Chelativorans sp. AA-79: one gene and its partner. Each later gene encodes a partner of the first gene's protein in a complex. Links are inferred from orthologs where the notes say so. Each region holds a gene or a part of one and is shown on either strand. Other genes may lie near its edges. The genes, in order: tldD and PVE73_RS20470.

Region 1 (14,273 bases):
CCGATCTCGACCGCGCCTTCCACCTGGCCCTCGGCCCGCGTACCAGGGTCTTTGCGGTCATAGGGCACGAAGCCTCGGTTGACGAAGATGTATTTCCCGTTCGCCAGTTCGAGCGGTGTATGCACGAAGAAGCCGGATCGCCCCTCCCAGGTGGCCAGGTAGTGGCGCTCGGCCCCGTGCAGGAACGTGCCGGAAAGCACGGTCGGGCGGTAGTCGATGTCCTCACCGCGATCATAGAGCGCGGCGATCTCGTCGAACGGTACCGGCTGAGAGGCGATCCGCTCGTCTATGCGCTGCAGGAGCCCTTCCTTCCAATGCAGGCGCTGCACCTGCCACGTGCCCAAGGCCAGAAGCAGCAGAAAAACGGGAATGCTGAATGCCAGCAGCACCCAGCTCCGCCGGCCCATCGCCTTTTGCTCGATGCTCATTCGGGTTGATCCAGGCGCCCTTCCGCCGCCTCGTTGCGGTATTGCAGCGCGATCAGGAGCCCCTTGATCAACCGGAGCGCCGTCAGCGACAGCACGAGGATCAGCGGGATCCAGAGCACGAAATGGAGCCACAGGGGCGCATTCGTGGAAACCTCCATCCAGAGCGCCAGCCCGACGACGATGAAACCGATGATGAGGATGACGAAGACGGCCGGGCCGTCGCCGGCGTCCGCGAAGCTGTAGTCCAGCCCGCAATTAGCGCAGCGCCGACCCACCGTGAGAAAGCCGGAGAAGAGCCTGCCCTCGCCGCAGCGCGGGCAGCGGCCGGAAAGTCCGGCGCGGACCGGATCCACCGGTGGCCATACGGCCTTGTCTTCACTCATCACGCACACCTTCAAAAAACAAGGGGCAGCCGCCCTTCCGCGGCCGCCCCTCTGTAGCGAATGAACCCGCTCCTCAGTGCGCGATCGTGGCACCCGCCGACGCCCACACATAGACGAAGGCGAAGAGGAACAACCACACCACGTCGACGAAGTGCCAGTACCAGGCGGCTGCCTCGAAGCCGAAATGCTGCTGCGGCGTGAACTGGCCGGCGATGGCCCTGAGCAGGCAGACCGCCAGGAAGATCGTGCCGACGATCACGTGGAACCCGTGGAAGCCGGTCGCCATGAAAAAGGTCGCGCCATAGATCGAATCGCGGAATGCGAACGGCGCGTGCATATATTCGTAAGCCTGCACGCAGCTGAAAAGCACGCCCAGCGCCACGGTCAGCGCAAGACCGGCGACAAGCCCCCTGCGATCGTCCTCGAGCAGTGCGTGGTGCGCCCAGGTCACCGTCGTGCCCGATAGCAGCAGGATGATCGTGTTGTAGAGCGGCAGGTGGAAAGGATCGAGCACCTCCACGCCATGGGGCGGCCAGGTGCCGCCGGTGAACTCGGCACGGCTCACCTGTACCGGATCGCCGGGAAAAAGGCTGGCATCGAAGAAGGCCCAGAACCACGCCACGAAGAACATCAGCTCCGAGGCGATGAACATGATCATGCCATAGCGCAGATGCAGCGAGACGACCCGCGTATGGTGCCCCTCCTGGCCCTCCTTGATGGTGTCGCTCCACCAGGAGAACATGGTGTAGAGGATGATCAGCAGGCCGATCAGGAAGATCCAGAACCTGGCGCCGGCGAGATCGATGCCCAGCAGCGGGAACGAGTTGCCTTGCGCCGCCTTCATCCAGGCGATGGCGCCCAGCGCCATGATCAGAGCGCCGACGGAGGCGATGAACGGCCATGGGCTCGGATCGATGATGTGATAGTCATGTTTTTTTGCGTGGGCTTCTGCCATTTTATCCCCCGAGCTTCTGGGTCTTTGAAGTATCCGTCGCCGGCGCCTCGACCGCTTCGGGATGCTTCGGATAGAAAGTGTAGGAAAGCGTGATCGCCTTGAGGTTCTTCAATTCGGGCACGTTCACGATCTCCGGATCGACAAAGAACTGGACCGGCATGTCGTAGCTCTGCCCCGGCTCGAGCGTTTGCTCGGTGAAGCAGAAGCACTGGATCTTGTTGAAATAGGCCCCGGCCATCTCGGGCGTCACATTGTATGTGGCCGTGCCGGTGGTGGCCTTGGCCGCCAGGTTCCGGGCCGTGTAGGAGATTTCCTGCGTCTCGCCGATCCTGAGCGTGACCTCGCGCTGCTTGGGCTGGAATTCCCAGGGAACGCCGCTGGTGTTCGCGTCGAAGCGGACGACAATCGTCTTGTCGAGGATCTTGTCGGAATACTGCTCGACGCGCTGGGTCGTGCCGCCATAGCCGGTGACCTGGCAGAAGAGCCGGTAGAGCGGCACGGCGGCATAGGACATGCCCACCATGCCCACGAAAACGCCCGCGCAGACGGCAGCCACGCCGAGGTTCCGACGATCACGCGCGGGTGCGGGTTTTCCAGGGCTCGTCATGTGTCCTCACATCCCCCGGTCGAAAATGCCGGGCCCGAGCTTCAATATGCTGCCCAGGTACACGATGATCACGAAAGCGGCCAGCGCCAGGGCAATCGCGATCGAGCGGTTGCGCCGCGCCTTGAGCTGGGCCTCCGTCGGCTTCACGCGGTCCTCCTCGGGCATCTCAGCCTCCGAACCGCGCGAAAAGCCCGTCGCAGAGAAGGGCGGCGAAGATGGCGAAGAGATAGACGACCGAATAGCCGAACAGCGCCTTCTCCGGGCGCATCGATCCATCCGCCCCCCTGCCCGCCAGAACGCGCCAGGAATACCAGACGAAGGCCGCGCCCAGCGCCGCGGCCACGACGCCGTAGCGAAGGCTCGCAAAGCCGAGCACCGCGGGCAGCACGCCGCTGACGGCAACCAGCACGGCATAGACGAAGATCTGCCGGCGCGTGGACGCGGCCCCCGCCACATTGGGCATCATCGGGATGCCGGCACGGCCATAGTCACTGCTCTTGAAGAGCGCCAGAGCCCAGAAGTGAGGCGGCGTCCAGAGAAAGATAATCAGGAAGAGAACCAGGCTCTCGACGCTGACTGTCCCCGTTATCGCGGCCCAGCCCACGACCGGCGGCAGCGCGCCCGCCGCCCCGCCGATGACGATGTTCTGCGGCGTCGAGCGCTTCAGCCACATCGTGTAGACCACCACGTAGAAGAATATGGTGAAGGCGAGCAGGCTCGCCGCCAGCCAGTTGGCCATCAGGCCGAGCGTCATCACCGCGAAGGCGGAAAGGAAGAGGCCGAAGCCGAGCGCCTCGCCCGGGGCCACGCGGCCGGCGGGCACCGGCCTGCCGGCCGTGCGCGCCATCACCGCGTCGATATCGGCGTCATACCACATATTGAGCGCGCCGGACGCCCCCGCGCCGACCGCGATCGCCAGGATCGCGATCAAGGCCAGGAACGGATTGAGACTGGCCGGGGCGAGCACCATTCCCACAAAGGCCGTGAAGACGACGAGCGACATGACCCGCGGCTTGAGCAGCGCGATGAAGTCGCCGGCCGTCGCCTCGGAAAGGCGCACTGCGTCCTCATGAATGTGCTCGCGCTCGACCAGTGTCATCTGTCCCGTTGTCTTTCCGGTTCTGCCCATAGCTAGCGCGGCCGGGACGTCGCTCCAGGCCGCGCGTTGTTTTCCCTAGCGGATCCTCGGCAGCTCTTCCCACTGGTGGAAGGGCGGCGGGGAAGGAAGCTGCCATTCGAGCGTGGTCGCACCCTCGCCCCAAGGATTGGCACCCGCCACACGCTTCTTCGCGAAGGCCTCGACGACGCCGTACAGGAACACCAGGACGCCGATGGCCGCGAGATAGGAACCGTAGGAGGAAACCTGGTTCCAGCCGGCGAAGGCATCCGGATAGTCGATGTAGCGGCGCGGCATGCCCGAGAGGCCCAGGAAGTGCTGCGGGAAGAAGATGAGGTTCACGCCGATGAAGGTGATCCAGAAATGCAGCCGGGCGACGAAGGAGTTGTACATGTAGCCGGTCATCTTCGGGAACCAGTAGTACCAGGCGGCGAAGATGGCGAAGACGGCGCCCATGGACAGCACGTAGTGGAAATGCGCCACGACATAGTAGGTGTCGTGCATCGCCCGGTCGAGGCCGGCATTGGCGAGCTGCACCCCCGTCACACCGCCGACGGTGAAGAGGAAGATGAAGGCGATCGCCCACAGCATCGGCACGCGGAAGGAGATGGAGCCGCCCCACATGGTGGCGATCCAGGAGAATATCTTCACGCCGGTGGGGATGGCGATGACCATCGTGGCGAAGACGAAATAGCGCTGCGTGTCGAGGGACAGGCCCGTCGTGTACATGTGGTGCGCCCAGACCACGAAGCCGATCGCGCCAATGGCCACCATCGCATAGGCCATGCCGAGATAGCCGAAGACGGGCTTGCGCGAGAAGGTCGCGATGATGTGGCTGACGATGCCGAAGCCCGGCAGGATGAGGATGTAGACCTCGGGATGGCCGAAGAACCAGAAGAGATGCTGGTAGAGGATCGGGTCACCGCCACCAGCCGGCGCGAAGAAGGCCGTTCCGAAATTGCGGTCCGTCAAGAGCATGGTGATGCCGCCGGCCAGCACGGGCAGGGACAGAAGCAGCAGGAACGCCGTGATCAGCACCGACCAGGCGAAGAGCGGCATCTTGTGCAGCGTCATGCCCGGGGCGCGCATGTTGAAGATGGTGGTGATGAAGTTGATGGCGCCGAGGATGGAGGAAGCGCCGGCGATGTGCAGGGCCAGAATGCCCATGTCCACCGCGGGACCCGGCTGACCTGCCGTCGAGAGCGGCGGGTAGAGCGTCCAGCCCGTGCCGGCGCCGAAGCTGCCCGGAGCGCCGGGCACGAACATGGACAGGAGCATCAGGATGAAGGCGGGCGGCAGCAGCCAGAACGAGATGTTGTTCATGCGCGGGAAAGCCATGTCCGGCGCGCCGATCATGATCGGCACCATCCAGTTGGCGAACCCGCCGATGAGCGCCGGCATCACCATGAAGAAGATCATGATCAGGCCGTGAGCGGTGGTGAAGACGTTGTACATCTCCTTGCCGGCATCGATGGCGGCGGCGCCCTCGTAGCCGTAGACCATGGAGGCAAGGCCGTGGAAGATCTGGATGCCCGGCTCTGCGAGCTCCCAACGCATCATCACCGACAGGAAACCGCCGATGACGCCCGCAATGATCGCGAAGATCAGGTAGAGCGTTCCGATATCCTTGTGGTTGGTGGAGTAGACCCAGCGGACCCAGCCCTTCGGCCTGTGGTCGTCGTGGTCGCCATATGCTGCAGCGCCTGCCATATCCTACCGCTCCAATTATCCCCGGATCGCCCGCCGTTACTCGGCCGCGGCGATCTTGTCCTCTTCCTTGCCACTGTCGATCGACGCCATCAGCGCGCGGTTGGCGCCCGCCAGGTCTTCGTGCGCGGCTGCGTACCAGGTCTGGAACTGCTCCTGCGAGACGACGCGGATCGCGATCGGCATGAAGGCGTGATCCTTGCCGCAGAGCTCCGAGCATTGTCCGTAATAGAGGCCTTCGCGATCGGCCTTGAACCAGGTCTCGTTGATGCGGCCGGGCACCGCGTCGACCTTGATGCCGAAGGACGGCATGGCGAAGGAATGAATCACGTCGCTGCCGGTCACCAGCACGCGCACGGTGGTGTCCACCGGCACGACCACTTCGTTGTCCACCGCCAGGAGGCGGGGATACTGGGCGATGTCCTCCTTGCCGGCCTCGGCCCGGTCACCGTCCTGCAGGAGCAGCGAGGTGAAGCTCAGCGGGTTTTCCGGATCCTGGTACTCGTAATCCCAGTACCACTGCACGCCGGTGGCCTTCAGCGTCAGCGCGGGCTCCTCGTCGGGCGTGTACTGCCGGGTGAGGAGCTGGAAGGAGGGAACGGCGAGGAACAGGAGCACCACCACGGGCCCGACGGTCCAGAGGACCTCGATGAGCGTGTTGTGGCTGGTGCGCGACGGCACGGGATTGGCGCCAGCGCGGTAGCGGATGATGCACCAGGCAAGCAGCGCCATCACGAGAAGCACGATCGGGGCGACGAACCACAGCGTGTATCTCTCGAACCAGACGATCTCTTCCATGATGCTCGTGGCGGCATCCTGGAACTGCATCTCCCAAGGTGCCGGCTGTGCCGCCAAAGCACCGGTGGCGGAAAGCGACAGCGCCCCAAGGCCTGCTGCAAATCTCTTCATCACCCTCGTCATCTCCCGATCAACGCGCCTCCTGCAGCCGCTTTGCATGCCGTATGGCAAAATGCGGCGGCGCGGGAAAGCCCTGTTGAGATTCCTGGCTCTTATCGGCGCGTTCAAATCATACTCTCTTCGGAACCGCAAGAAAGGCATCTTGCCTCAGATGCGGCATTTTTGCGCTGGCGGCAGGCGCGGGCGCCGATTGACGGAGAAACCGGACCGCGCCCCAGTTCCGTCCGATTCCTGGGGAAATGTGTCGCGCAAACAGACAGGCTGCGTCGATCCGGCAGCGCCGCCCTTCCTGCCGGGCGCGCGCCGCGATAGATTGGCGCGATTCGAGAGAAAGCGAGGTTCCATGCCTCTGTTGGCACGTGTGGCGGCAATCGCCCTGACCCTGGCCGCGGCCCTGCCCGCCGCGGCCCAGCAGCAGCAGCCGCAACAAAACGGCAATGTGCGCTCCACACATGGCGCGTGGTCGATCGTCTGCGACACGCCCGCGGGCGCTTCGAGCGAGCAGTGCGCGATGATGCAGAACGTCGTGGCGGAGGACCGGCCGGAAGTGGGCCTCTCCGTCGTCGTGCTGCGCACGGCCGACGACAAGGCCGAGATCCTGCGTGTGCTTGCGCCGCTCGGCGTGCTGCTTCCCAACGGGCTCGGCCTCAATGTGGACGGGAAGGATATCGGCAGGGCCTACTTCGTGCGCTGCTTCCAGGACGGCTGCTACGCCGAGGTGATCCTGGAAGAAGAGCTGCTGGAAACCCTGCGCACCGGAGAGTCTGCCACCTTCATCGTCTTCCAGACGCCGGAGGAAGGGATCGGAATTCCCGTCGACCTCAACGGCTTCGGAGAAGGCTTCGACGCACTGCCGCGATAAATCGCGCCAAGGGCATTTCCGCCGCCTCGTGATCGGCTTGGGGCTGGATCAACCCGTCTCTTCTCTCTACATGTGTAGGGCCACGGTCCATCAACTTGATCGCCGGTAGCGTGGGACGGTTCAGGCATGGATCCTCGGGTCAAGCCCGAGGATGACGAAGGCAGAAAGGTTTCCGCTAATCGCCAACGCCGGAGACTTGCGGAGACCTCCTTGTCCTCGTCATCCTCGGGCTTGACCCGAGGATCCATGCCTGAACATCGACACGCCGCCAGCGTTTCAAACAAGAGCCGTGGGTAAATCAGAGGATACCGCCCATGCCCCGTTCCCTCATCGAGTCCTTCGACTGTTCGCCCGAGAAGCTCAAGTCCCTCGTCTCGGAAACCATCTCGGGCGCGGATGACGGCGAGTTGTTCATGGAATACCGCGAAGGCGAGGCGCTGGTCTTCGACAACGGAAGGCTGAAGACGGCGAGCTTCAACACCGACCAGGGCTTCGGCCTGCGGGCGGTCGCCGGCGAGGCGACGGGCTACGCCCATGCGAGCGAGCTTTCGGAGGCAGCGCTCAGGCGGGCGGCCGACGCCGTTGCCGCCGTCAAGCAGGGCTATTCCGGCACGCTTGCCGCGCCGCCCGCGGGCACGAATCAGCGTCTTTACGGCGAGGAAAACCCCATTGCCGCTCCCGGTTTCGAGGAGAAGGCCAAGCTCCTGCAGGAGATCGACGGGTGGCTGCGCGCCAAGGACCCGCGCGTGCGCCAGGTGACGGCGTCGCTCGCCGCTTCCTGGCAGCATGTGGAGATCCTGCGCGCCGATGGGCAGCTTGCTCGCGACATCCGCCCGCTGGTGCGCATGCACGTCTCCGTGGTCGTCGGTGATGGCGACCGGCTGGAAAGCGGCTCCTACGGGATGGGCGGCCGCAAGGGCTTCGGCGAGTTCGTCGCCGAAGATTCGTGGCGTTTCGCTGCCGGAGAGGCATTGCGCCAGGCACTGGTGAACCTGGAAGCCGCCCCGGCGCCCGCCGGCACCTTCGACATCGTGCTCGCCAATGGCTGGCCGGGCGTGATGCTGCACGAGGCGGTGGGCCACGGGCTCGAGGGCGACTTCAACCGCAAGAAGACCTCCGCCTTCGCCGGCCTGATGGGCGAGCAGGTGGCAGCCAAGGGCGTGACCGTGGTCGATGACGGCACGATCGGCGAGCGGCGGGGCTCGCTGACCATCGACGACGAGGGCACGTCCACCAACCGGACGGTGCTGATCGAGGACGGCAAGCTGGTGGGCTACATGCAGGACCGCCTGAATGCCCGCCTGATGGGCATGCGGCCGACCGGCAATGGCAGGCGCGAATCCTACGCGCATGTGCCCATGCCGCGCATGACCAACACCTACATGATGGGCGGCGACAGGACGCCGGAAGAGATCCTCGCATCCGTGAAGAAGGGCATCTATGCCGTCTCCTTCGGCGGCGGGCAGGTGGACATCACCTCCGGCAAGTTCGTCTTCGACTGCACCGAAGCCTATATGATCGAGGACGGAAAGGTGACCCGCCCCATCAAGGGCGCGACACTCATCGGCAACGGGCCGGACGCGATGAAGCGGGTCTCCATGCTCGGCAACGACATGAAGCTCGACACCGGGATCGGCACCTGCGGGAAGGCGGGCCAGGGCGTGCCGGTGGGCGTGGGCCAGCCGCATCTCAGGATGGACCAGATGACGGTGGGCGGCACGCAGGCGTGACCATGGCGGGTTCCGTCATCATCCTGACCGGGGCCGGAATCTCAGCCGAATCGGGTGTGGACACGTTCCGCGACAAGAACGGCATCTGGTCGCGATATGATCTTCGTGAGGTCGCGACACCCGAGGGGTTTACCGCCAATCCGGCGTTGGTGCACGCCTTCTACAATGATCGCCGCAGCCAGTTGCCGCGGGTCGAGCCCAATGCCGCCCATTTCGCCCTCGCCGAGCTCGAATGCCTGCATCGTGGCAGCGTGCTGGTGGTTACCCAGAATATCGATGATCTGCACGAGCGCGCCGGATCTAAGAACCTGATCCACATGCACGGGGAATTGGCGAAGGCGCTCTGCGCCCGATGCGGCGCGCGCCACGAATGGCGGGGGCCGCTTTCCACGGACCTTTCCTGTCCGGGATGCGGGATCCCGGGTGCGCTCAGGCCCGACGTCGTGTGGTTCGGCGAGATGCCCTATCACATGGACCGCATCTACGAAGCGCTGTCCACCTGCGACCTCTTCCTGTCGATAGGCACGAGCGGCAGCGTCTATCCGGCAGCGCAATTCGTGGAGGAAGCCGCCCGTGCAGGCGCGCGCACGGTCGAACTCAACCTCGAACCGTCGGAGAACGTCTATAGCTTCGATGAAGCCGTTCACGGCCCCGCCAGCAAGATCGTGCCCGCCTATGTGAATCGCATCCTTTCTGGCGGAACAGAGGTCTAGACAACCAGACCAATCCTCCTGAAGTGCATGCGCTCGCCGCCGCTCTACCTCTTCGTTTCTACTGCTTCTGAATCGCCGGGTGATTCACCGGCTGCTTCAGCCGCGCTGTTTCCCGCGCTCCAGCAACGCCACCACCTCCACATGCGGCGACCAGAGGAACTGGTCGATGGGCGTGATGCTTACGACGCCGTAGCCGCCTTCGACGAGAATCGCGAGATCTCGCGCCAGCGTGCCGGGATTGCAGGAGACGGCGGCGACGCGCGCGACGGTCGAGCGCGCGATCTGGCGGCACTGGGCCTCGGCTCCGGCGCGCGGCGGATCGAACACCAGGCCGTCGAAACGGTCGAGATCCTTGGCAGAGAGAGGCCGGTTGAACAGGTCGCGCTTTTCCACGGAGACCGGCTTCAAGCCGATGGCGCGTTTCGCCGCTTCCTCCAGCGCCGCGAGAGCCGCGGCGTCTCCCTCGGCCGCATGCACGCGCGATTCGCGGGCCAGGCGCAGCGCGAAGGTGCCGCTGCCGGCAAAGAGGTCCGCGACATGCTTCGCGCCCTTGAGATGCGCGGTGACAAGGCCGGCCATCGCCTGCTCCGCCTGTTCCGCCGCCTGCAGGAAGCCGCCTGCGGGAACGGCCACCGGCACATCGCCGAACAGCACCACCGGCCTTTCGCGCTCCACCAGCACTTCGCCGCCGACGGAAAGCCGTGCGAATCCCCTGGCAAGGACGAGATCCACCGCCTGCCGGCGTTTACGCTCGCCAAGCCTCTCCGCCGCGCCCTCGGTCGCGATGTCGAGGCCCGTCCGGGTGGCGGTGACCGTGACGTGGAACGGCTTCGGCCCCATCGCGATCAGAGCCGCCAGCGCACGCAGGTCGGGAAGGGCCGCGACGATCTGCGGTGCCGCGACCGGGCAGGACTCGATCTCCACGATCCGGTGGGATTGCGCCGCATTGAAGCCCAGAAGAGCGCGCCCGCCTGCCGCCCGCGCCGTGAAGGTGACGCGCCGGCGGGAGGCGGGCGGGCAGAGGACGAGCGATTCAACATTTTCGGGAAGGCCCCGGGTCCGGAGTGCGCGCACCACCTTTTCGCGCTTCCATTCCGCATAGGCCGCTGGCGCCATATGCTGCACCGAGCAGCCGCCGCACACGCCGAAATGCGGGCTCGCCGGATCGACCCGAACAGGTGACGGCTTTTCGACCGCCAGCAGGGTCCCGCGTTGCTTCTCCACGTGGGCGAGGACTTCCTCGCCGGGTAGCGCGAAGGGCACATAGACCGGGCCCTCCGGCGTATGCGCAACGCCGTCGCCCTGCGCGCCCAACGCGTCGATGGTGAGACGGACGCTCATGCCTTCCGCCCGGCCAGCAGGAACTCGCGGTTGCCGTCGCCACCCTCGATGGGAGACGGGGCAAGGCCGATGTTCCGCCAGCCTTGGTTGGTCCCGAGCCACGCGGCGATGTCGCGGGCGATCTCCTCCGCCATCTGCGGCTCGCGCAGGAGCCCGCCTTTCCCGATCGCCTCGCGGCCTGCCTCGAACTGCGGCTTGACGAGGAAGAGCCCCTGTGCGCCCTGCCCCGCCATTTCGAGCGCCGGCGGCAGCGCGAGCTTCAGCGAGATGAAGCTGACGTCGGAGACGAGGAAATCCGGCCTGCGGCCACCGATCGCCTCGAGCGTGAGATGGCGGGCGTTCACGCCTTCGAGGCAGGTGACGCGGGAATCCTCGCGCAGCCTCCGGTCCATCTGGCCCGTGCCGACGTCGATGGCCGTGACATGCGTTGCACCACGTTCCAGAAGCACCTGCGTGAAGCCGCCTGTCGAGGCGCCGACATCGAGAGCCTCCGCGCCCTTGGGATCGAGGCCGAAAGCATCGAGCCCGTGGACGAGCTTCAGCGCCGCACGTGAGACATAGCGGCGGGCCGGGTCGTCGACCGCGATTTCCACATCGGCGGCAACGGCTTGGCCGGGCTTCTCCGCCATCATGCCCCCCACGCGAACCGTACCGCGCAGTACGGCATCCCGGGCCCGCGCCCGGGTCTCGAATATCCCGCGCTCGACCAGAAGCTGGTCGAGGCGGATGCGGGAGGAGGTCGGTGCAGCCATGGACTGTTCAATGAATGATGGGGCATCGCATAGCAAGCTGGGAGGTTTACCCCTCACTTGTGCTACGCCGTCGCTTCCGCAAAATGATTGCGTTGGCGATCGGCAGAGAGGTCGATGCAAGCGTTATCTCTCCCCTTGTGGGAGAAAAAGCGATTTCGACATCTTAGCCAGAGCGAAGCGGAGGCTAAGTGTTAGAAATCGCAAGTGAGGGGCAACGTGCCCTCACGCCCGCGCCGCCTGCTCCGTCTGCCCGAGCGCGGCGAAGACCGTGCGCACGATGCCGGCGGCGTCGAGCCCGGCATCGGCGTACATCTTCTCCGGCTTCGCCTGATCCATAAAGAGATCCGGCATCACCAGCGGGCGAACCTTGAGCCCGTTTTCCAGGAGGCCGCCATGGGCGAGGAAATGCAGGACATGCGCGCCGAAGCCGCCGATGGAACCCTCCTCGACCGTCACGAGCACCTCGTGCTCACGCGCAAGGCGCGTGACGAGACCGGCGTCGAGCGGCTTGGCGAAGCGTGCGTCGGCAACGGTGGTCGAAAGCCCGGCAGCTTCCAGCTCGTCCGCCGCCTTCAGGCATTCGGCGAGCCGCGTGCCGAGCGAAAGGAGCGCGATCTTGCTGCCTTCGCGGAGGATGCGGCCCTTGCCGATCTCGAGCACCTCGCCGCGCTCCGGCATCGCCACGCCCACGCCTTCGCCGCGCGGATAGCGGAGGGCGATCGGGCTCTCGTCATGGACGGCGGCCGTGCGCACCATGTGCTTTAGCTCCGCCTCGTCGGCGGCCGCCATCACCACCATGTTGGGCAGGGTGGCGAGATAGGTGACGTCGAAGGCGCCGCAATGGGTGGCGCCGTCGGCCCCCACGAAGCCGGCGCGGTCGATGGCGAAGCGGACCGGCAGGTTCTGGATCGCCACGTCGTGCACCACCTGATCGTAGCCGCGCTGCAGGAAAGTGGAATAGATGGCGGCGAAAGGACGGTACCCCTCGCTCGCAAGGCCGGCCGCGAAGGTCACCGCATGCTGCTCGGCGATGCCCACGTCGAAGATGCGCTCGGGGAACTCCTTGCCGAAAAGGTCGAGGCCGGTTCCCGACGGCATGGCCGCCGTGATGGCGACGACGCGCTCGTCCTCCCGCGCTTCCTGGACAAGGGCCTGGGCGAAGACCTTCGTATAGCTCGGCGCGCCCGCAGGCGACTTCGCCTGGGCGCCGGTGATGACGTCGAACTTGGCGACGCCGTGATATTTGTCCGCAGCCGCTTCGGCCGGCGGGTAGCCCTTGCCCTTCTGGGTGACCACATGGATCAGCACCGGGCCGGTGCCGTGGTCGCGCACGTTGCGCAGCACCGGTACGAGCGCTTCCAGGTCATGGCCGTCGATCGGGCCGATATGGAAAAATCCCATCTCTTCGAAGAGCGTGCCGCCCGTCACGTAGCCGCGGGCGTGCTCGACGGCGCGGGTGATGGCGCGGTCGACGGCCCTGCCCAGATGGGAGGTGAGCTTCTTGCCGACGTCGCGGATGCCCTGATAGGTGCGGCCGGAGGCGAGACGCGCCAGATAGGTGCTCATGGCCCCGGTGGGCGGCGCGATCGACATGTCGTTGTCGTTGAGGATGACGATCAGCCGAGCGTCGAGCGCGCCGGCATTGTTCATAGCCTCGTAGGCCATGCCGGCCGAGAGCGCGCCATCGCCGATCACGGAGATCACGTGCCGCTGCCCGCCCGACAGATCGCGCGCCACGGCCATGCCGAGCCCGGCTGAAATGGAGGTTGAAGAATGGGCGGCGCCGAAGGGATCGTATTCGCTCTCGGCGCGCTTGGTGAAGCCGGACAGCCCCCCCTCCTGGCGCAGCGTACGGATGCGGTCGCGCCGGCCGGTCAGGATCTTGTGCGGATAGGCCTGGTGGCCAACGTCCCAGATCAGCCGGTCATGCGGGGTGTCGAACACATGGTGGAGCGCCACCGTAAGCTCGACCACGCCCAGGCCGGCGCCAAGATGCCCGCCCGTCTGCGAGACGGCGTCGATCACCTCCGCGCGCAACTCCTCCGCAAGCCGCGGCAGGTCCTCCTCGGGGATCTGCTTCAGGTCGGACGGGAAGCGGATGCGATCCAGTAGCGGCGTTTCGGGCGGCGATTTGACACCCTGCCGGTTCTCATCTTGGGTCTTGGACATAAGCTCTCGCGTGGCTGAATTGTGGTCGCAGGGGCGCCTTCCCGCACGTCTCATTGCTCGGGCAAGGGCACGAATTCCTCCTCGTCGCCCGGCACGATGTCGAAGCGGCCCGTGCGCCATTCCTCCTTCGCCTGCTCGATGCGTTCCTTAGAGGAAGAAACGAAATTCCACCAGATATAGCGCCGCGAGCCAAGGGCTGCACCACCAAACAGCATAAAATGTGCGCCTGTTCCCGTGCCGACCACGATCTCGTCTCCCGGACGGAACACGAGCAGCCGGTCGGACGGGAATTCGTCGCCCGTGATCCCGACCGTGCCGTCCAGCACATAGATGGCGCGCTCCTCCGCGTCTGCCGGGATCTGGAAACGGGCCCCGGGCTCGAGGCGTATGTCGGCGTAAAGCGTCTCCGTCGCCGTCCGCACCGGCGCGCGCAGGCCATGGAGACGGCCGATGATCACGCGGCCGGACACGCCTTCGGCCTCGATCACCGGAAGATCCTTGCGCAACGTGTTGGAGAAGGTGGGGTCCACCTCCTCGCCGCCGTCGGGCAGCGCCAGCCAGGTCTGGAGGCCGGAAACCGAAAGCGGCCCG
Region 2 (14,377 bases), 660 kb from region 1 along the record:
TCGGGCGTTTGGACATCAACACGGAAGGCCTCCTGCTCCTCACCAATGACGGCGGGCTCGCACGCGTCCTCGAACTGCCGTCCACCGGATGGCTGCGCCGCTATCGCGTGCGCGTGCACGGAAAGGTCGACCCGATGGCGCTGGCCGAGCTCGAGAACGGCATTGCCGTCGACGGGGTGTTCTACGGCGCCATCACCGCAACGCTCGACCGGCAGCAGGGGACGAACGCCTGGCTCACGCTCGGCCTGCGTGAGGGAAAGAACCGCGAGGTGAAGAACGTGCTGGGGGCGCTGGGGCTGAACGTCACGAGGCTCATCCGCATCTCCTACGGGCCGTTCCAGCTCGGCGAATTGCCCGAAGGCGCCGTCCAGGAGATCAAGGGCCGCATGCTGCGCGACCAACTCGGCGATCGGCTGATCGAAGAGGCCGGCGCCAATTTCGAGGCGCCGATCGCGCGGCCCTTCGCCAACAAGCCAGTGCGGGCGGAGCGGAAGAAGCCCGGCGAGGAGGACGCGCAGAAACCGGCCGAAAGGGCCGAACGACAGGAGCGGAAGCCCATCAACCGCAAGCGGGAGCGGGAGGAGCGGCGCGAAGAGGCGCGCGACCGGCTGCAGACGAAGCGCCCGGCGCGCTTCGAGGGCAAGACCGGCCCCGCCCGCCACGGGAAAGACGAACGGCCGGTGCGTTCGGGAAAGACGGCGCGGCCGGAAGGCTCTTCCAAACCCGAGCGCCCGTCGCGGGGGGCCAGGCTCGAGCGGTCCCCGCGCGATGCAAAACCGGAGCGCATGCCTCTGGAGCGGCGTTCGCGCGCTTCCAATGTCTGGATGGCGCCGGGTGCGCGGCCGGTGGGGAAGAAGCGGGCGGAGGAAATCGCCGGCGACGCCGGGAAGAAGTCGCGTCCCGCAAGGCCGGGCGGCGGCCGATCTGAAAAGCCGGCTGCCGGCGAGCGGCGGCCGCGGGATGGGAAACCCGGGCCGGGCAGGAAGAAGCGGTAAGGAGGCTCGATGCGCATCGTCGGCGGCACGCTGCGCGGCAGACGGCTCGCTTCACCGAAAAGTGATGCGATCCGCCCGACCACGGACCGGGCACGCGAATCGCTCTTCAATGTGCTGGAGCATTCCTATCCCGGATCGGTCGAGGGCGCGCGGGTGCTCGATCTCTTCTCAGGCAGCGGGGCGCTCGGTATCGAAGCCCTGTCGCACGGGGCGAGCCATTGCCTGTTCGTGGAAGAGGACGCATCCGCCCGCGCGCTGGTGCGCGAGAATATCGAAAGCCTTGGATTGCAAGGCCGCACACGCATCTTCCGGCGCGATGCGACGCATCTGGGACCCGTGGGCACGATGCAGCCCTTCGATCTCGTTTTCGCCGATCCGCCCTACGGCAAGGGGCTCGCGGAGAGGGCGATCGCATCGGCGCTGTCGGGCGGCTGGCTGACGCAGGATGCCCTCATCGTGGTGGAGGAGGCGGCCGCCACGCCGTTCCAGCCCCCGGAAGGCGTTGTTCTGCACGACCTGCGAACCTATTCTTCGAGCACGCTCGCTTTTTGCGGGATTGTCAGAGTTTAGCCACAGGATGCGTGGTACACCTCTGGCTCCAAGAGATGAGGCCGGCCGCCAGACCCGTTCCGGCCTTACGGTATTCAGGCTGGACAGGGTATTTGCATGAGATTGTTTTCCCTTTTCACCGCTTTCCTGTTTCTTGCCGCGGCAAGCCTTCAGGCATCGGCGCAGTCCGCTTCCGGCGCGTTCGAGGCGGAGACGTTTTCCCTGGAGAACGGGCTGCAGGTGGTTGTCATTCCGCAGCGTCGCGTGCCGGTGGTAACTCACGTGCTTTTCTATAAAGCGGGTGCGGCGGACGAGGAGCGTGGTCAGTCGGGCATTGCCCACTTCTTCGAGCACCTGATGTTCAAGGCCACCACGACCCATGAGAGCGGGGAGTTCGAGGCCGCCGTCAAGGCCGTGGGTGGAAGCATGAACGCCTTCACCACCAGCGACTTCACCGCCTATTTCGAGCAGGTTCCCCCGAGTGCGCTCGGCGAGATGATGGCCTTCGAGGCAGACCGCATGCGCAACCTCGTCCTGAGCGACGACGCGATCGAGACCGAACGGCGCGTGGTGATGGAGGAGCGCCTCATGCGGGTCGACAACAACCCTTCCGGCATGCTGCGTGAAGCAGTCGGAGCTTCGCTCTTCCACAACCACCCCTATGGCACGCCTGTGATCGGCTGGATGCACGAGATCAAGGACCTGACGAAGCAGCAGCTCCAGGCCTTCTATGACCGCTACTACCGGCCGAACAACGCCGTGCTCGTGGTCGCGGGCGACGTCGACACCGAGACCGTGCGCAAGCTTGCCGAGGAGACATATGGAAAGCTGGAGCGCGGGCCCGACCTGCCGCCGCGCGTGCGCCCGATGGAGCCGGAGCACAAGGTCGAGCAGGCGTCGATCCTGCGCGATGCGCGCGTCACGCTTCCTTCCTTCTCGCGCAACTGGTTCGGCCCCGCGCCGTTCGGCGAGGACCAGGAGGACGTGGATGCACTGCTCGTCCTGAGCACGATCCTGGGAGGAGGGGAGCGCAGCAGGCTCTACCAGGAACTCGTGGTGAAGAAGCAGATCGCTTCCGCCGCCGGAGCCTGGACCTCCACCAGCATGCGCGACTATTCGCAAATCGGCGTCTATGCCTCGCCCATTTCCCCCGACAAGCTGCGCGAGGTGGAGCAGGCGGTCGATGCGGAGATCAAGAAGATGGCGGTCGAGAACGTTTCCGACCACGAGCTCGAAACGGCCAAGAAGGTGCTGGCGAGCCAGCTCATTCTCGGTTGGGAGCGGCAGATGTCGCGTGCGCTGGAGGCGGGCACCACGCTGATGCTCGGCGGAACGCTCGAAGACGTCGCCTCGATCCGCGAGCGTATCGACGCGGTCACGGCGGACAATATCCGTGAAGTGGCGCAGCGTTATCTCTCGATACACCGCAGCGTCGCTGGCTACCTCCTGCCCATGGATGCGGAGGATCCGGCATGAGAAACGAAAGGATCATGATGGCGGTCGCCATGAAAGCGCCTCTCCGGGCCTGTCTGCGGGCTTTCTCGTTTGGCATCGTTCTCTTCGCGCTCGTCCTTCCCGCCCGCGCGAACCTCGACATCGCCGAGGTCACCTCGCCCAAGGGCATCAAGGCCTGGCTGGTGGAGGACCAGAGCGATCCGATCGTCGCCATCTCCTTCGCTTTCCTGGGCGGCAGCAACCAGGATCCCAAGGGCAAGGAAGGCCTGGTGGAACTGATGACCTCGCTGCTCGACAATGGTGCTGGCGATCTGGATTCCGACAGGTTCCAGCAGCGCCTCTACGAGACGGGGGCTGACCTTTCCTTTAGCACGGGGCCGGAATTGGTCTCGGGCCGGCTGCGAATGCTCGCCGGCGAAACGGAGGAACCGCTGGAGCTGCTCTCGCTGGCCGTCACCGCGCCGCGTTTCGACGAAGAGGAATTCACGCGCGAGCGTGCCCTCGCCATCTCCGACGTGAGATCCGACAGCAACGATCCGGACACCCGCGGCCGCAAGGCGCTCATGGCCACCCTCTATGGAGACCATCCGCTCGGCCGGCCTGTGGAGGAGGAAACCCTTGCCGCCGTGGCGCGCGAGGACCTGCCTGCCTTCCACCGGAAGCTATTCGCGCGGTCCAACCTGATCGTGGGTGTGGTGGGTGCGATCGATCCCGCCACGCTGGAGGGCATTCTCGACCAGGTCTTCGGTGACCTTCCGGAGCAGGCGGATTTGGCCGATATCCCGCCGCCGCAGCTCAATTTCGGCGAGGAGGTGCGCGAGGCTTACGATCGCCCGCAGACCTCCATCACGATGGTCTATCCCGGTGTCGCCGCGACGAGCCCTGACGTTTACCCCGCCACGCTGCTGGCGGAGATCCTGGGCGGGAGCGGACTTTCCTCGCGGCTCTTCACCGAACTGCGTGAGAAGCGTGGCCTCACTTACGGCGCGAGTGCGGATCTCGATGCCAATCCCGAGTGGGGCGATCTGGTTATGGACGTGGCCACCGGCAGCGACCGCGCCCAGGAGACGCTGAGCACCGCGCGCGACGTCATTCACCAGATCGTCGAGCAGGGTCCGACGCCGGAGGAACTCGCCAGCGCCAAGAAATACGCGATCGGTTCCTACGCGATCTCGCAGCTGAGCTCGACAAGCCAGATCGCAAGCACGCTGGTGGGCCTGCAGAGGCTCGGCAGGGGCAGGGACTATGTCGAGAAGCGCGTGGAGCTCTTCAACGAAGTCACGCTCGATGACGTGAAGGGAATGGCAGATCGGCTCCTGTCCGTGGAGCCGACGACCCTGATCGTCGGCCCGGGGCCGAGGGCTGAAAATTAGGCGTGGGCCAGCGGTCCGCTTCCCGCGGGCCGCGTTGCCCTGGCGGCATGCCCGGCAGGGATGCTATGTCGTTTTCGGGAACCCAAGAAGCGGAACATGGTTGGCCCGAAGAGGCAAGGGCAATGACTGAGCACAAACCCGCCAAACGGATTGTCGCGTCGCCGGCCCCATCCGGGCCGACATTCGCTGTCGCCTTCGGCGGCGGAGGCGCGCGGGGCCTTGCCCATATCCATGTGATCGAGGCGCTGGACGAGTTGGGCCTCCGCCCGGTCATGATCTCCGGCTCCTCCATCGGCGCGATCATGGGGGCGGGGATGGCGGCCGGCATGCCCGGCAAGGACATCCGCGCTTATGCCGGCCAGGTCCTCGCCCGTCGCTCCGAGGTGGCCGCCCGCATCTGGCGCGCCCGTCCGGCGAAATTCTCCGAGATGATGGAGACGGGCATACGCCTCGGCCAGTTCAATGCGGAGCGCATCCTGAAGGAGTTCCTGCCGCGGGAAATTCCCGACACGTTCGAGGAGCTGTCGATTCCGCTGCGGGTCACCGCAACCGACTATTACGGCCATCATCTCACGGTTTTCGAGGCCGGCGAACTCCGCTCGGCATTGGCCGCCTCGGCGGCGCTGCCGGCGGTCTTCCGCCCGGTCATGCGGGATGGGCGCATGCTCATCGACGGCGGCATCTACAATCCGGTTCCCTTCGATGTCCTGGAGGGTGCGGCCGACATCCTGATAGCGGTGGATGTGGTGGGCGTTCCTGCCGTGCGCTCGGCCAAGATCCCGAATACGATAGAGATGATGTTCGGAGCGACCCAGCTCATGATGCAGTCCATCATCGCCATGAAGCTGGAGAGGAAGCGGCCCGACATCCTGCTCAGACCCTCGATCTCGGGTTTCCGCGTGCTGGATTTCCTGAAGATGGACGCGATCATGGCCGAGACCGCTTCGATCAAGGACGAGCTGAAACGCGCCGTGGAAACGGTCCTCAAACGGAATGCGGCGTGAGCAGCATGCCGATCGGGCACTGACGATCCCTAACCCGGATTCTCCCCCGACACGACATCGAGCCGGCGGGATTCATGGGCGGGTTTGATGAGAGGCTCCGGCGTGACCGGCCGCACATGCATCTTGTCCCCGCCGGCCTGCAGACCTTCCACCGCCTGGATGGCGAGCCGCTCCTCATCGCGCCTCCTCACGTCGTTGACGATTGCCTGGGCAAGCTCCTCGCTCGCGCCGAGTCCTTGAAGGGACCGCTGCCCGAAGAGCAGGGCCGATTCGAATGTTTCGCGGATCTCGTAATCGACGCCCTGCGCCCGCAGCGCCAGCGTATGCGCGCGATCATAGGAGCGCACATAAAGCTTCACATGCGGAAACTCCGACCTGATCATGTTGACGATGGCATCCGTCGTCGTGCGGACATTGGTGCAGACGGCCACGATCTTCGCTTTTCGGATGCCCGCGGCTTCCAGCACTTCCTTGCGTCTTCCATCGCCGAAATAGATGCGGAAGCCGAACTTCTCGACCGCCCGCACGCGCGTGGCCGAATGGTCGATGATGGTCACGTCGCTGCCGCCGGCAAGCAGGATCTGGGAGGCAATCTGCCCGAAACGGGAGAAGCCGATCATGAGGATGTCCGAGCCGGCGCCGTCGAAGGACTCGTCCATCTCCTCACGCTCGTCCTCCCGCGTCAGATAACCGCCCAGGCGCACCGAAAGCGGCGTGAGCGCCATCGAGAGCGTCACCACGGCAATGAGAAGAGAGGCGGTCGAGGAAGAAAAGATCAGCGCGGAAGAGGCGGCCGTGAAGAGGACGAACCCGAACTCGCCGCCCTGCGGAAGAAGTGTGGCCACCCGCACCGCGGCATTGTGGTCGCAGCCGAAGACGCGGCAAACGCCATAGACGAGGATCGCCTTGGCGAGCATCATCAGGGGCACCAGCCCGGCGATCAACAGCCAGTTCTCCACGACCACCTCCAGGTCGAGCGAAAGACCGATGGCCATGAAGAACAGGCCGAGCAGGATGCCGCGGAACGGCTCTACGTCCGCCGTGAGCTCGTGCCGGTAGGAGGAGTCGGCCAGGAGCACGCCGGCGATGAAGGCGCCGAGGCCCATCGACAGGCCGGCGAATTGCAGCAGCGTGGCGGAGCCGAGCACCACCAGGAGGGCAGCGGCGATCATCGCCTCGTGCGCGCCGGTGCTCGCGATCAGCCGGAAGAGCGGATTGAGGAGATACCGGCCCGCCAGGATCAGAGCCGCGACGCAGGCAAGCGCCAGCACGAAACGGCCGAGCGTGATGTCGGCTGCTCCCTCGCCGCCGGGGGAGAGCAGGGGCACGAGGGCCAGCAACGGCGCGATCGCCAGATCCTGCAGGAGCAGGATGGAGATCGCGGTGCGTCCGTATGGCTGGTTGATCGTGCCCTCCGTTTCCATGATCTGCACGCCAAAGGCCGTCGAGGAGAGCGCGAGGCCAAAGCCGATCACGATCGCCGCCGCAGCCGACAGGCCGAACAGGAAGAAGGCGGCGAGCGCCAGCGCGATACCGGTGACCAGAACCTGGGCGAGGCCGAGGCCGAAGATCTCGCGCCGCATGGCCCATAGACGGGAGGGGTTGAGGTCGAGGCCGATGAGGAAGAGCAGGAAGACGACGCCCAGCTCAGCCACGTGCAGGAGCCCTTCCCCATCCACGACGAGCCGCGCGATGGGGCCGATCACGACGCCGGCGGCGAGGTAGCCAAGGATCGTGCCGAGCCCCAGCCGCATGAACAGCGGGGCCGCGATCACGGCTGCGCCGAGGAGGAGGAGTGGCTGATAATAAATTCCGGCGGCCGCTTCCATACATCCTACCTGTTTCTATCTGTTGAGAGGCACACGCGAGGCGTTGCCATTGCGCTGCCCGTTCGGGCACCATAAATGGTTCCTTATGTCCATGTCTTGCCCACTCTTTCACCTCCACCACATAGTCAAAGTGGCGCCGCGCGGCGGCCACGAGAAAACCCGGACCCGGAGCGACCATGTCTCTCGATGAGAAACCCCTGCTCGATCGCGTTGCCAGCCTGGTGGAGGCGGCAAAACGCGCCGGCGCCGACGCGGCGGATGCGGTCGTCATGCGTTCCCGCTCGAGCAGCGTCTCGGTGCGTCTCGGCAAGGTCGAAGGCACCGAATCGGCCGAAAGCGACGACATGTCTCTGCGCGTCTTCGTGGGCCGGCGGGTCGCGAGCGTTTCCGCCACGAGGAGCTCCGATCCGGCAGCACTCGCCGAGAGGGCCGTCGCGATGGCGAAGGTCTCCCCCGAGGATCCCTATCAGAGCCTCGCCGAGCCCGAGAGGCTCGCGCGCGACATCGCCGATCTCGACTTGATCGACAGCATGGAGGTGCCGGCCGAGCGTCTGACGGAGGATGCGCTCGCCGCCGAGGAAGCCGCCCTTGCCGTGCCCGGCGTCACGAACTCCTCCGGCGCCGGAGCGAGCGCGGGCTCCGGCGGCCTCGTGCTCGCCACCTCGCATGGCTTCGTCGGTCAGTATTCGGCAACGCGCTTCGGCCGTTCCGCGAGCGTCATCGCCGGGGAAGGCACGAAGATGGAGCGGGACTACGACTATTCCTCGCGTCTCCACTTCGCAGATCTCGAAACGCCGGAAAAAATCGGTCGCACGGCGGGCGAGCGGGCGGTGAAGCGGCTCAATCCGCGCCGGGTGAAGACCGGCGTCTTCCCGGTCGTCTACGATCCGCGCGTCGCGCGCGGCATCGCCGGCCACATCGCTTCGGCCGTCAACGGCGCCGCCGTCGCGCGCAAGACGAGCTTCCTGCGCGACATGATGGGCAAGCAGGTTGCCTCCTCCGGCGTCACGGTCACCGACGATCCCTTTCGCCGGCGCGGCCAGAATTCCCGCCCCTTCGACGGCGAGGGCGTGGCGGGCAAGCGACTGGCCCCGGTGGAAAAGGGAATTCTCACTGCCTGGTTCCTCTCCACCTCCACCGCGCGCGAACTGGGCCTGGAGACCAACGGGCGTGGCGTCCGCGCATCCTCCTCCGTCAACCCCTCGGCCACCAATTTTGCCATCGAGCCTGGGGAAACGCCGCCCGAGGACATGATCGCCTCGATCAAGAACGGCTTTTACGTGACAGAGCTCTTCGGCCACGGTGTGGATCTCGTGACCGGTGATTACAGCCGCGGCGCATCCGGCTTCTGGATCGAGAACGGCGTGATCGCTTATCCGGTGTCCGAGATCACCATCGCGTCGAACCTGAAGGACATGTTCCTGCGCATGACGCCCGCGAGCGATCTCGACCGGAACTACGGAATCGCCGCGCCGACACTGCTCATCGACGAAATGACGGTTGCCGGTGAGTGAGGCCCTCAACACCGCCGAGCAGGACCTTTCCCTGATCGCCGAGGCGGCGCGCGATGCCGGCCGGATCGCCATGCGGTATTTCCGCCAAGACCCGGAGGTCTGGTGGAAGGAGGGCAAGTCGCCGGTGAGCAAGGCCGATCTCGAGGTGGACAGGTTCCTGCGCGAAACCCTGCTCGCCATGCGGCCGGGTTATGGCTGGCTGTCGGAGGAAACGGCGGACAACAAGGACAGGCTCAACGCACCGCGCACCTTTGTGGTTGACCCGATCGACGGCACGCGCGCCTTCATCGACGGGCGCAGCTTCTGGTGCGTGAGCATCGCGGTGGTCGAGGGGGGGCGCGCCATCGCCGGCGTGCTGGACTGTCCGGCGCGGGGCGAGTTCTTCAGCGCCTTTTCCGGAGGTGGCGCGTTGCGGAATGGCGCCCCCATTGCGGTGAAGCGGCCCGGACACGAGTTTTCCCTCGCCGGCCCGAAGAACATGATGAGGGCGCTTCCGCCTGAAGTTTACGCTCGGGTAACCCCACATCCTTATGTTCCCTCTTTGGCCTATCGCGTCGCGCTGGTGGCGAGCGGCGGGCTGGATGCCACTTTCGTCAAGCCCGCGTCCCACGATTGGGACCTCGCAGCGGCCGATGTGATCCTTGCAGAAGCAGGCGGAAGTGTCGTCGACGACATGCTGCGGCGGCCGCACTATGCAGGTCCGGATCCAAGGCGCGGAGCACTGGCGGCTGGCAGCGGGCGCTTGCTGGAGATCATGGCCGGCGTGGTTGCCGATATCAGGGAGTGATCGGCGGAAACCTGCGGGTAACACATTCTGCATGCAAAGGTTTTCAAAGGATCGGATTTAATCTAGATCAGGCGACTGCTTCGCAGGCTTGCCACAAAAGCTCCCAAAAAAGGGAAGATGAGCCAATGGCTGAGGATCAGGAAAAAAAGCAGCTTCTTCATCTCGTCTTCGGTGGCGAGCTGAAGTCGCTCACAGGTACCGAGTTTCGCGATCTGGATGCGCTGGACATCGTCGGCATCTACGGGGATTACAAGACCGCCGAGACCGCCTGGCGGGCAAAGGCACAGCAAACCGTGGACAATGCCCATATGCGTTATTTCATCGTTCATCTGCACCGCCTGCTCGATCCGGATGCCGGCAGCGTCGAGCGGACGTGAGTTGATGGCGCAAAGGGCGGTCGCCCGGTCGATGGCGGTGAAGAAGAGGCGTCAGGAGCGGCCGTTGAAGTCGCTCTGGCGGCGTATCCGCAAACCGCTGGCCCAATCCCGTTTCGTCAAGAACATGTTGGCCTCGGGCATGGCCATTGCGCTCCGTATAGTGGAGCGCACCAACCCGCGCGTGGAAGGCTCCCAGGACGTGGATGCTAGGTTCGCCGAGATTGGCCCGGCCATCGTGGCGCTCTGGCACGGGCAGCATCTGCTCGCGCCCGCGATCAAGCCGCGCCGGCATCCGCTCGTCGCTCTTTTCTCGAAGAGCGCCGATGCCGAGCTCAACGCGCTCGTGGCAGAGAAGATGGATATCAAGGCCGTTCGCGGCTCCGGCGGGCGTGAAGGCAAGGCAAGGCTGAAGAAGGGGGGCGCCGCTGCGCTGATCCAGTTGAAGCGCGCCATCGAGGCCGGCAGCAACGTGGCGATGATCGCCGATATCCCTCACGGGACGCCGCGAGAGGCGGGGTTGGGGATCGTCACGCTCGCGCGGCTTTCGGGCCGCCCGGTGGTGCCGATGGCGATCGCCACCAGCCGGCGCAAGGTGCTGGAGCGGACCTGGGACAAGACGACGATCAACCTTCCCTTCGGGCGGTGCGCGGTCGTGATGGCCGATCCGATCCTCGTGGCAGCCGACGCCGACGACGAGGAGATGGAAGCGAAGCGCCGCCAGCTCACGGATGCGCTCAACCGCGTGACGCGCGACGCCTATCGGCTCGTCGACGGGCACCCCCCGTACCCTGATCGTGACGGTCGATGAGCGAACGCTGGGCACGCGCCATTCTCACCACTTATCGCTGGGCGGGGGCTGCGGCGTTCCCGCTCATCGGCGGCTATGTCGCCTGGCGCGTCAGCAAGGGTAAAGAGGACCGCAGTCGCCGGCACGAGCGTTACGGCAGGTCCGATATACCGCGTCCGGAAGGGCCGCTGATCTGGGTGCATGCGGCGAGCGTGGGCGAGACGATCGCCGTTTTGGGTGTCATCGATCATCTTCTGGCGAGCGGCATCCATGTGGTTCTCACCACTGGCACGGTGACGTCGGCCAACGTCGCGGCGGAACGCCTGGGCGACCGGGTCATCCACCAATATGTCCCGCTCGATCTCAAGCCCGCGGTGAGCCGCTTTCTCAACCATTGGAAACCGGATCTGGCTGTCATGGCCGAATCGGAGATCTGGCCTATGACGATCCTGGAATTGGGAGCCCGCCGCGTGCCCCAGGTGCTGGTCAACGGCCGCATGTCCGATCGCTCCTTCGCGCGCTGGCAGCGCAGGTCGTCGGTGGCCGAGGCGCTGCTCGAGAATCTCGCCCATGTCGTCGCCCAGTCGGAACTTGACGGCGAGCGCTTCCGCCAGCTCGGCGCGCGGCCGGTCACGGTTTCGGGCAATCTCAAGGTAGACACCCATGTGCCCCCGGTCGAGCAGGGCGCGCTGGCAGCACTGCAGCGCGCGATCAACGGGCGCAAGACCTGGGCAGCCATTTCCACCCATGAAGGCGAGGAGATGGTCGCGGCGGATGTGCACGTCCTGCTGAAGAGGCGGCACCCGGACGTGCTGACCATCGTCGTTCCGCGCCATCCCGAGCGTGCGGCGGACCTGAAGACAGAACTTGAAGCCCGCGGCCTGAAGGTCGCCTTGCGCAGCGGCGGTGAGCCGGTGACGGCCGCGACCGATATCCTGCTCGGCAACACGATTGGCGAGATGGGCCTCTATCTCCGCCTGACGGAGATCGCCTTTGTCGGCCGTTCCCTTACCGGGCAAGGCGGGCAGAACCCCCTGGAGCCGGCCATGCTGGGCACGGCAGTGCTTGCCGGCGTGAACGTGCAGAATTTCCGCGAATCCTACCGCAAGCTGATCGACTGCGGCGGCGCCAAGCTGGTGCGTGATGCGCAGATGCTGGCCGGCGCCGTCAACTTCCTCTTGAAGAACGATGAGATGCGGCGTGGCATGATCGCCGCCGGACGGGCGACCGTGCAGGAGATGTCGGGCGCGCTCCCGCGCACGCTGACCGCGCTCGAGCCCTTCATCCATCCGCTGATCGTCAAGGCCCGCCTCAACGGCGGCAACGGCTCGGGCTGACATGGCGACCGGGGACGCGCCGCCCTTCTGGTGGGAGAAGCCGGACTGGCGCGCCTGGGCGCTGTGGCCGGTGTCCTCCATCTACGGGTTTGCGGCGCGCACGCGCATGCGCACGGCCAGGCGCGAGAAAGTTGCGGCGGCTGTGCTCTGCATCGGCAATCTCACGGTTGGCGGCGAGGGAAAGACTCCGGTCGCCATCGCGCTCGCCAGGGAGGCGAAGGCGCGCAAACTGAAGGTGGGTTTCCTGAGCCGTGGCTATGGCGGCAGCTTTTCCGCGCCCCATCTGGTCAATCCGGAGGAGGATTCCGCCCGTGTCGTAGGGGACGAACCGCTGCTCCTCGCCCGCCACGCCTTGACCGTTGTGACGCCGGATCGCGCGGCGGGCGCACGGCGGCTCGTGCAGGCTGGCTGTGAACTGATCGTCATGGACGACGGTTTTCAGAGTGCGCGCATCCACATGGACTATGCCCTCATCGTCGTGGATGCGCGGCGCGGCCTGGGCAACGGCCATGTCATCCCCGGCGGGCCCCTGCGGGCGCCGCTCGTGGATCAGATGCGTTTCGCCGACGCAATCGTGACGATGGGCCAGGGAAGTGCTGCCGATGCCGTCGTGCGCAGCGCCTCGCGCGCGGGCCGGCCGGTCTTTGCGGCCCGCATCCGCCCGCGCGGCAGGAGCGGCATGAGGGGCAAGCGCGTGCTTGCCTTCGCGGGCATCGGCAACCCGCAGAAATTCTACGCCACGCTGCAGGAGGCCGGCGCGGAGGTCGTAGCGACGCGCTCTTTCCCCGACCACCATCCCTTCAGCGAGGAGGAGGTCGGTGAGCTGGCGTCCAGGGCTTCGGCGGATGGCCTGACGATGGTCACCACGGAAAAGGACCTCGTGCGGCTTCGCCACGCGCCGGGAAATGTGCGGGACTTCGCCGCCTCGGTGGTGGCGTTGCCGGTGGAAGCCGTGTTCGAGGAGCCCGGCGCACCGGACGCCATCCTTCGCGACACGATGGCGGCCTGGCGGGAGCGGATGATGAAAGGCTAGCGGGGCAAATGCTTGCCGTCAGGCGCAGTCACGGCTTGCGGGCCGCCATTGCTCCCGCCGGGTCTGCCTGCCACTCCGCGCGGGTTTGGTTCCGGCCCGCCCGCTTCGCCTGGTAGAGCGCCTTGTCGGCGCGTTTGAGACTGGCCCAGAGCGGTTCGCCGGGGCGGATGCGGGCGAGGCCGAAGCAGCAGGTTACCGGCTCGATCGCACTGACACCGATAAAGCGTGTCTTTTCCACGGCCTTGCGCACCCGTTCCGAAAAGCCAAAAGCCTGGTCTTGGCTGATGTCACGCAGAACCAATACGAATTCCTCGCCGCCCGTTCGCGCCACGATGTCCTGCTTGCGCACGTTCTGACGGATGATCTCCGCGAAGGCGGCGAGCACGGTGTCCCCCACATGGTGCCCATAGGTATCGTTGATCGCCTTGAAGCGATCGAGGTCGCACACCACGATCACGCTGGTGGAGCCCGCTTCCACCTTCTCCAATCGGCGCGATTGGCGTTCCAGTCCGCGCCGGTTCAACACGCCGGTGAGCGGATCGAGATCGCGTTCCTGTCTGAGCTTGGAAACGATGTCCACCACGAGGATCGCGAGCAGGCACAGGCCGCCCATTGCGCCGATGATAGACGTCGACAGCACCAACGCATGCCAGAAATCGGTCTCGCCGAACTGTCGCGGTGTGGTGGGCATCGTCACGGACCGGATCGTAAGGAGCGTGCGGGGAAAGAAATGCAGGCCGGATACGAGCAGCAGGAAAAGCAGCGCCTTGTCCGTCCAGGTGCCTGCGAACAGGAAGCGGGCGCGCCAGGCCGCATGCAGCAGGATGAGACCCATGCCGAAATTGAGGATGTAGATCCGGGCGATGAGGTTGCGGTCGATATAGAAGAAGTACCAGAGCCCGCCGGTAATCCCCGCCAGGTAGAGCGCGGCAAGCCAAGCGGGGAACCGCTTGCCGGAGCGCTGCAGGATGCCGTCGCCCACCAGCGCCATGCTTGCGGCGTACAGAAAGCCGGATATCACCGCGTTTTGCCCTATGTCGGGCGGAAGTCCCGCGAACTGGCTGAACATGGCGAGCGAGAGGACGCAGAAGCCTACCGCAAGCGTCATGGCGAAGCGCAGCTTCCGCTCCAGGGCCCAGAGACCGAACAGGGCGATTCCGAAGAGGAGGAATAGAACGGGCGGAACGAACTTCATGCGCCTGCCTGGCAAGAGCACGGGACGGATAGTGCCTTGCGAATCAATAGCACACGTGCATCTGCAACGGATTTTACTAACGGTTACAGTGTGACATGGCTAGGCCGAGTTCCCGGAAGCGGTAACAGGGTTAAGGAATGGC

Evidence for each region.
Region 2: the proteins of tldD (region 1) and PVE73_RS20470 are in contact, whole or in part, in a solved structure (PDB 5NJ9), measured with the Escherichia coli proteins. The link is inferred for Chelativorans sp. AA-79 from one-to-one orthologs.

Annotation. Positions count from the first base shown.
Region 1 is NZ_CP120361.1:3,521,982-3,536,254, forward strand. Bases 6,666-9,499 are described here. They hold tldD (metalloprotease TldD), read left to right. Parts: upstream 6,666-7,291; coding sequence 7,292-8,707; downstream 8,708-9,499. Other genes in these bases: PVE73_RS17240 (invasion associated locus B family protein), read left to right, coding at 6,666-6,977; cobB (Sir2 family NAD+-dependent deacetylase), read left to right, coding at 8,710-9,420. In the rest of the region: PVE73_RS17200 (SURF1 family protein), read right to left, coding at 1-428; PVE73_RS17205 (DUF983 domain-containing protein), read right to left, coding at 425-811; PVE73_RS17210 (cytochrome c oxidase subunit 3), read right to left, coding at 885-1,766; PVE73_RS17215 (cytochrome c oxidase assembly protein), read right to left, coding at 1,768-2,373; PVE73_RS17220 (hypothetical protein), read right to left, coding at 2,380-2,538; PVE73_RS17225 (heme o synthase), read right to left, coding at 2,540-3,472; ctaD (cytochrome c oxidase subunit I), read right to left, coding at 3,548-5,200; coxB (cytochrome c oxidase subunit II), read right to left, coding at 5,237-6,106; more of PVE73_RS17240, read left to right, coding at 6,459-6,665; PVE73_RS17255 (class I SAM-dependent RNA methyltransferase), read right to left, coding at 9,517-10,761; PVE73_RS17260 (TlyA family RNA methyltransferase), read right to left, coding at 10,758-11,513; dxs (1-deoxy-D-xylulose-5-phosphate synthase), read right to left, coding at 11,736-13,682; PVE73_RS17270 (pirin family protein), read right to left, coding at 13,733-14,273. UniProt on the Escherichia coli protein: Metalloprotease involved in CcdA degradation. Suppresses the inhibitory activity of the carbon storage regulator (CsrA).
Region 2 is NZ_CP120361.1:4,181,570-4,195,946, reverse strand. Bases 6,613-9,550 are described here. They hold PVE73_RS20470 (TldD/PmbA family protein), read left to right. Parts: upstream 6,613-7,381; coding sequence 7,382-8,719; downstream 8,720-9,550. Other genes in these bases: PVE73_RS20465 (3'(2'),5'-bisphosphate nucleotidase CysQ), read left to right, coding at 8,712-9,506; PVE73_RS20475 (monovalent cation:proton antiporter-2 (CPA2) family protein), read right to left, coding at 6,613-7,205. In the rest of the region: 16S rRNA (guanine(966)-N(2))-methyltransferase RsmD, read left to right, coding at 1,005-1,565; PVE73_RS20490 (pitrilysin family protein), read left to right, coding at 1,662-3,020; PVE73_RS20485 (pitrilysin family protein), read left to right, coding at 3,017-4,372; PVE73_RS20480 (patatin-like phospholipase family protein), read left to right, coding at 4,495-5,376; more of PVE73_RS20475, read right to left, coding at 5,406-6,612; PVE73_RS20460 (DUF4170 domain-containing protein), read left to right, coding at 9,632-9,883; PVE73_RS20455 (lysophospholipid acyltransferase family protein), read left to right, coding at 9,888-10,691; waaA (lipid IV(A) 3-deoxy-D-manno-octulosonic acid transferase), read left to right, coding at 10,688-12,007; lpxK (tetraacyldisaccharide 4'-kinase), read left to right, coding at 12,009-13,040; PVE73_RS20440 (GGDEF domain-containing protein), read right to left, coding at 13,069-14,235.